Regions from separate parts of the Paenarthrobacter aurescens genome, predicted to be linked through region 1. Evidence: riboswitches for the same ligand, from Rfam matches in the RefSeq annotation. Region 1 holds a riboswitch; the other holds the start of a gene.
The links. Region 1 has a riboswitch for glycine ahead of gcvP (aminomethyl-transferring glycine dehydrogenase). Riboswitches for the same ligand answer to the same signal wherever they lie in the genome.
Positions count from the first base shown of each region.

Region 1 (3,409 bases):
TGCTGAACACCTTGTTCTTGAACAAGGAAACGTCCAGCATGGGGTTGGCAATCCTCTGCTGGCGACGCACGAAGAGAATGCCCATCACCACGCCGAAGCCCATGAACGCAGCCGCGGAAGCGCCAAAGCCATGAACCGCGAATTCCTTGATGCCGTAAACGAATGGCGCCATGGTCACCACGGACAAGAGGATGCTGCGCACGTCCACGCGTCCGGGATTGGAGTCCTTGGACTCGGGAATCAGGACCCTGCCGAAAGCCAGCAGCGGCAGGAGCAGGAAAGCGGCAACCAGGAAAACAGCACCCCACCAGAAGTGTTCAACCAACCAGCCACCAAAAATGGGGCCAAGGGCGGCGCCACCGGAGAAGCCTGCAGCCCACACGGCAATGGCCAGCCGGCGGCGGTTGGGGTCGGTGAAGATGTTCCGGATCAGGGACAGGGTGGACGGCATCAGCATGGCGCCAAAGACACCAAGGCCGGCGCGGCCGGCAATCAGCCATTCAGCGGAGGGAGCGAATGCCGTAGCAGCCGAAACCGCCGCGAAGCCCGTGCTGCCGATCAGCAGCAGCCGCCGTCGTCCGATCCTGTCGCCCAAGTTGCCCATGGAGACGAGCAATGCGGCGAGGACCAGGGGATACGCGTCCACAATCCACAGCAGTTGGACGCCGCCTACGTCGAGGGACCGGGCGATTTCGGGGAGGGCAAAGGTGAGCGCGGTGTTGTCGACGGCCACCAGCAGCACCGGAAACATCAGGAGTGCCAGCGCCGTCCAGTCGAGCCACGGTGCAGCCTGGCCCTTGACGGGGTTGGCGGAACGGGATGCTTGGGTTGAGGACGGCGAGAACATGGCCCTTACTATACCGTCCAGACGGTACAGTTACAAATAGTACCCCGCTGAGCCTTTAGGGAATGATGGACACATGCCACGAAAACCAGTTGCCCGGGACGCCGTTCTGGACGCCTTTGAAGCCCTCCTCATTGAAGTAGGGGAGCGGGCCGCCACCCTCGATGCCGTCGCCAAGCGGGCAGGGGTGTCCAAGGGTGGGCTGCTCTACCACTTCCCCAACAAAGAAGCGCTGATCACAGCACTCCTGGAGCGACTGGACCTGCTGGCAGATGAAGACACCGAGCTGATGAAGGCTGCCCCTGATGGCTCCGCCGCCTACTTCATCCGTTCCTCACTCTGGGCGGATACACCCATGGACCGGGCGTTCGTCGCCGCCACCAGGCTGGCCGAGGTTGCCCACGAAGAAACCCGCCGCCGATTTGCCGCCATCCAACAGCGGTGGCTGGACGTGCTGGCAGAAGACGTGGGGCCGGAAGTTGCCAAGGCCGTCAGTTACATGGGAGACGGCCTCTACTTCAATGCAATCTTTGAAGGCGGCCAGGAAGGCGGCAACGCCGGGCGGGAGGCCGACGTCGAAATCCTCCTGGGAGTCCTGGAACGGCTGCGGAAGTAGAGGTTCTTCCATTTGCTGCAAAGCCCGGCGCGTAGGACAATTAAGTCTTGTGACGTGCCCAACGTGGTGCCCACACACAACTGAACATGCCTTTGATCTGCGGCGGGAGAGTCCTGCAAGCAAGTGATGCAGGCGCCGTAGGAGCAAACCCTCCCCAGGAATCTCTCAGGCCCACGCACCGCCGCGGCGAGGCAACTCTGGAAAGCAGCAGGCACTCAGCCCACCTCAGGGTGAATGAGCGCTGTGCTCACCGACGGTGCAAGCGATGGTTGTTCACGCAACGGCGCGGAAACTCTCAGGTCCAATACAGTGCGGGGAGGAACCCAGCCACTGCGGCGTACCCAAACGCCGCCCAAGTAATGGAGTTCCTTCGTGACGGTTAGTTCTGCCTCCACCACCTTCGTCGATCGGCACATCGGCGCACGCCGCCAGGCCGATATTGAGACCATGCTCAAGTCCGTTGGCTACGACACCGTCGATTCGCTGGTGGACACCGCCGTCCCGAACGATATCCGCCAGGACGTTGCCCTTACCCTGCAGAACGCACTGAGCGAAGTTGAAGTTCTGGCCGAGCTGCGCAAGCTCGCGTCCAAGAACAAGACCGCCGTCCAGATGATCGGCCAGGGGTACTACGACACCGTGACGCCCCCGGTGATCCGCCGCAACATCCTCGAATCCCCGGCCTGGTACACCGCGTACACCCCCTACCAGCCGGAAATCTCCCAGGGCCGCCTCGAGGCGCTTCTGAACTTCCAGACCATGGTGCAGGACCTGGTTGGCCTGCCGATCGCCAACGCCTCCCTGCTGGATGAAGCAACCGCCGTGGCCGAGGCCGTGCTCATGATGCGCCGCGCCAACAAGAACAAGGCCGCCCAGGATGGCAAGACGGTCCTCGACGCCGATTGCCTCCCGCAGACCATCGCAATCGTCAAAGGTCGTGCAGAGGCGCTCGGCTTTGAGGTTGAGGTAGCTGATCTGTCCTCGGGTCTTCCCGAAGGTGCCATCAACGGCGTCGTCCTGCAGCAGCCCGGCGTGTCCGGCCGCGTGTTCGATCACTCCGCCGTGATCGCAGAGGCCAAGGAACGCGGCGCACTGGTCACAGTCGCTGCCGATCTCCTCTCACTGACGCTCATCACCCCTCCGGGTGAGCAGGGCGCGGACATCGCTGTTGGTTCCGCGCAGCGCCTGGGCGTGCCGCTGTTCTTCGGCGGACCGCACGCTGCTTACATGGCCGTCCAGAAGGGCCTGGAGCGTTCCATGCCCGGCCGTCTGGTGGGCGTTTCCAAGGACGACGCCGGTGTCCCCGCCTACCGCTTGGCGCTGCAGACCCGCGAGCAGCACATCCGCCGCGAGAAGGCCACGTCCAACATCTGCACCGCGCAGGCACTGCTGGCCATCGTCGCCTCCATGTACGCCGTTTACCACGGACCCGAGGGCCTGAAGGCAATCGCTGAAACCGCCCACGGCCACGCCCGCACCCTGGCAGCGTCACTGAAGGCTGCCGGCGTCGAGGTCCTTCACGGTTCCTTCTTCGACACCATCACCGTTCGTGTCCCCGGCAAGGCCGGCGAGCTCGTGGCCGCTGCCGAGGCCCAGGGCATCAACCTGCGCGGCATCGACGCCGACACAGTTGGTATCTCGGTTGATGAAACCACTACTTCCGGGATTGTGGCCGACGTCGCAGCGGTGTTTGGCGCTTCAGTACTTGAGGCAGCTGAGGGCTTTGCAATTGAGGCTTCCGTTGAGCGCACCAGCGACTTCATGCAGCACCCGGTGTTCAACACCCACCGCTCCGAAACCCAGCTCCTGCGCTACATCCGCAAGCTCTCGGACCGCGACCTCGCGCTGGACCGCACCATGATCCCGCTGGGTTCGTGCACCATGAAGCTCAACGCCACGGCCGAGATGGAAGCCATCTCCTGGCCGGAGTTCGCCTCCATCCACCCGTT
Region 1 covers NZ_CP157456.1:984,602-988,010, forward strand. The annotation lists gene ABI796_RS04735 (MFS transporter) at 1-847, opposite strand, end outside; gene ABI796_RS04740 (TetR/AcrR family transcriptional regulator) at 921-1,460, shown strand; glycine riboswitch at 1,554-1,651, shown strand; gene gcvP (aminomethyl-transferring glycine dehydrogenase) at 1,833-3,409, shown strand, end outside.

Region 2 (3,409 bases), 1.2 Mb from region 1:
AGCCACGGATAGCCAACAGGCCCGCCAGCTCGCCCTGCGAACCGGCGTTGGGCTGAATGGAGACCTGGTCATAGCCGGTGATCTCCGTCAGGTCCGCTTCAAGATCCTCGATCAGTTCACGCCAACCCGCCGTCTGGTGGTCAGGAGCGAACGGGTGGATGGAGGCGAACTCCGGCCAGGAAATCGCTTCCATCTCAGCAGTCGCATTCAATTTCATGGTGCACGAGCCCAACGGGATCATGGTGCGGTCCAGCGCGAGGTCCCGGTCTGACAGCTTGCGGATATAGCGCAACAGCTGCGTCTCGGAACGGTGCGTGTTGAACACCGGATGCTGCAGGAAATCCGACGTGCGGACCACGGATGCGGGCAATTCGAACCCTGCGGCGTGCCCAACCGGGCCGGCACCGAAGGCGACGGCTACTGCGGAGAGGACCTCCGGCGTCGTGGTTTCATCAACGGACACGCCAACAGTGTCAGCATCGATCAAGCGCAGGTTGATGCCGCGGGCTTCGGCGGCGGCGATGACCTTCTCCGCCTTGCCGGGAACGCGGACTGTGAGGGTGTCGAAGAACGTCTCGGACACCAGTTCGCGGCCGGCCTTCTGCAAAGCCGAGGCCAAAACACGGGCGTGTCCGTGGACTGTTTCGGCGATCGCCTTCAGGCCCTCGGGACCGTGGTACACCGCGTACATGGAGGCGACGATCGCAAGCAGCGCCTGAGCGGTGCAGATGTTGGACGTGGCCTTCTCGCGGCGGATGTGCTGCTCACGGGTCTGGAGTGCCAGGCGGTAAGCAGGTACGCCGGCGTTGTCCTTGGAGACGCCCACGATGCGGCCGGGAAGCGTGCGTTCCATGCCTTCGCGGACGGCCATGTAGGCAGCGTGCGGGCCGCCGAAGAACAGCGGCACACCGAAACGCTGCGCGGTTCCGACGGCGACGTCCGCACCTTGCTCGCCCGGGGGCGTGATGAGGGTGAGCGCCAGCAAATCCGCGGCGACCGTCACCAGCGCACCGCGTTCCTTGGCGTCGGCAATCACGGCCGTGTGGTCGAAAACGCGGCCCGAAACGCCAGGCTGCTGCAGGACAATACCGTTGATCTCGCCGTCGGGAAGACCCGCGCTGAGGTCGGTGACCTCAACCTCGAAGCCGAGCGCCTCGGCGCGGCCCTTCACAATGGCGATGGTCTGCGGGAGGAGGTCAGCGTCCAGGACGGTCTTGCCGTCCTTGGCCGTCTTGGACTTGTTGGCCCGGCGCATCAGCAACACAGCCTCAGCAACAGCGGTGGCTTCATCCAGCAACGAAGCATTGGCCACGGGGAGTCCGGTGAGGTCCTGCACCATGGTCTGGAAGTTCAGGAGAGCCTCAAGGCGGCCCTGCGAAATTTCGGGCTGGTACGGAGTGTAAGCCGTGTACCAGGCCGGAGCCTCCAGGATGTTGCGGCGGATAACGGGCGGCGTCACAGTGTCGTAGTAGCCCTGGCCGATCATCTGGACGGCGGTCTTGTTCTTGGACGCGAGCTTCCGGAGCTCGGCGAGGACCTGCACCTCGGTGAGGGCGTCCTGCAACTTCAGGGCAGTTTCCTGGCGGATGGAATCGGGGACGGCGACCTCTACCAGGCCGTCGACAGAGTCGTAGCCGATGGCCTTGAGCATGGTGTCAACATCAGCCTGGCGGCGAGCGCCGATGTGCCGGTCCGCGAAGGCGGTGGGGGTTGATTGAACAGTCAAGAGGAACTCCATGATTCAGGCGCCCAGTGAGCGCTCGATGATGTGGGGTTCCTCCCCGCTCTGTATTGGACCTGAGAGATTCCGCAGGAATGGCTGCCTGCTTGCACCGTCGGTGAGCCCGGTTACCCGGACTGCTTTCCAGAGTTGCCTAACCGCGGCGGTACATGGGCCTGAGAGATTCCTGGGGAGGATTTGCTCCTACGGCGCCTGACTGGATGTACCGGCAGGACTCTCCCGCCGCAGATCAAAAGCGTTGCATCACGTTCAGTGACACGCTTCACACCATAGCGGGTTGTTTTGAAAAAGCGCAAGCAAGGTGTGTCAACATCCCTGCCCTTGTGACAAGTTCCTGAAACCTTCGAGTGGTAGTTTGAACTCTGCTGAGCCAGACACCCGCACCAAAAACGGAGGACTATCCATGCTTAAGGGTTTCAAGGACTTCATACTTCGCGGCAACGTGATCGAGCTGGCCATTGCCGTAGTCATCGGCAGTGCGTTCACCGCTCTCGTTGCTGCTTTCACCACCAACATCATCAATCCCGTGATCGCCGCCGCCGGTGGCATGAACGCTGACGGACTCGGCTTCAGGATCTGGGACAACAACCCCGCCACGTTCATCAACTTCGGTGCTGTTTTGACCGCGCTTGTGACCTTTGTGATCACAGCCGCCGTGGTCTACTTCATCTTCGTAGCGCCCATGAACAAGATCAATTCCCTGGTGAAGAGCCGCCTTGCTACCGAGGAGCCTGAAGAAGAGCCCCTTCCCGCAGATACTGCCCTTCTGGCCGAAATCCGCGATCTCCTGAAGGAAGCAGCGGCCCACCGCTCCGATCGCGCCTCGGATCTGGACTCCACCCTGGACAGCGAGCTCGATTCCGACCGCACTCGCTAGAGCAGGCAACACCCGGCAGGCTCCCCGGCCCGGCCGTTCTTGCACGGTTACGCTCGTGCACGGTTACGCTCCTGCCCGGTTACCAAGTCAAAACCCGGCATCCTCAACGCGAGGATGCCGGGTTTTCGCGTTGAGAACGCCGTCAGAAGGGCACAAACCGGGAGGGAACGCACGCTCCAGGCCAGATTATTCACCGGCCTCACTATTCACCGGCCTGACTATTCACCGGCCTGACCCCAGAACGTGATTCCAGGGCAACGGGTTTGAAACACGGTCAGGGCAGCATGAGAACATGAAGCCCATCCCGAGCACTCCCGTCACCGCGGATCTCCTCTGTGACGTTTGCGGCCAATTGCCCGAAGCTTCCAAGGCGCGGCTCACGCTCGCGAACATCGCAGTCATGCTTCCCATCGAATTGCTGGTTCATGCGGCAGTGGTTGGCACCCATTTGCCCTACGTGGCCAAGGTATTGCTGCTGGCGGTCACCGCCACGGTATTGGTCATCTGGGTGGCTGAACCATCAGCGGCCAAGGTCCTGCGACGCTGGTTGCACGCGCCGGCACTCCGCCAGCGGCACAAATTGCACCTCGCTCCAGCGCTGTGGCGCGCCCGAACCATCTTGTTGGACCAGCCAGGGTCCTTGCAGAAAATGACCCAGTCCCTTGCGAAGATCGACGCCAACATCCTGAGCCTCCACGTCCACCCGGTGGCCGGCACAGGCCGCGTCCAGCCTGACCTCTCCGCTGCATCCGCTGCATCCACGGCATCCGCGTCCAACGAACGGGTGATGG
Region 2 covers NZ_CP157456.1:4,172,270-4,175,678, forward strand. The annotation lists gene gcvP (aminomethyl-transferring glycine dehydrogenase) at 1-1,726, opposite strand, end outside; glycine riboswitch at 1,875-1,973, opposite strand; gene mscL (large conductance mechanosensitive channel protein MscL) at 2,145-2,618, shown strand; gene ABI796_RS19390 (amino acid-binding protein) at 2,911-3,409, shown strand, end outside.
Region 2: it holds a riboswitch for glycine, as region 1 does, so the genes downstream of both, gcvP (aminomethyl-transferring glycine dehydrogenase) here and gcvP (aminomethyl-transferring glycine dehydrogenase) in region 1, are expected to answer to the same signal.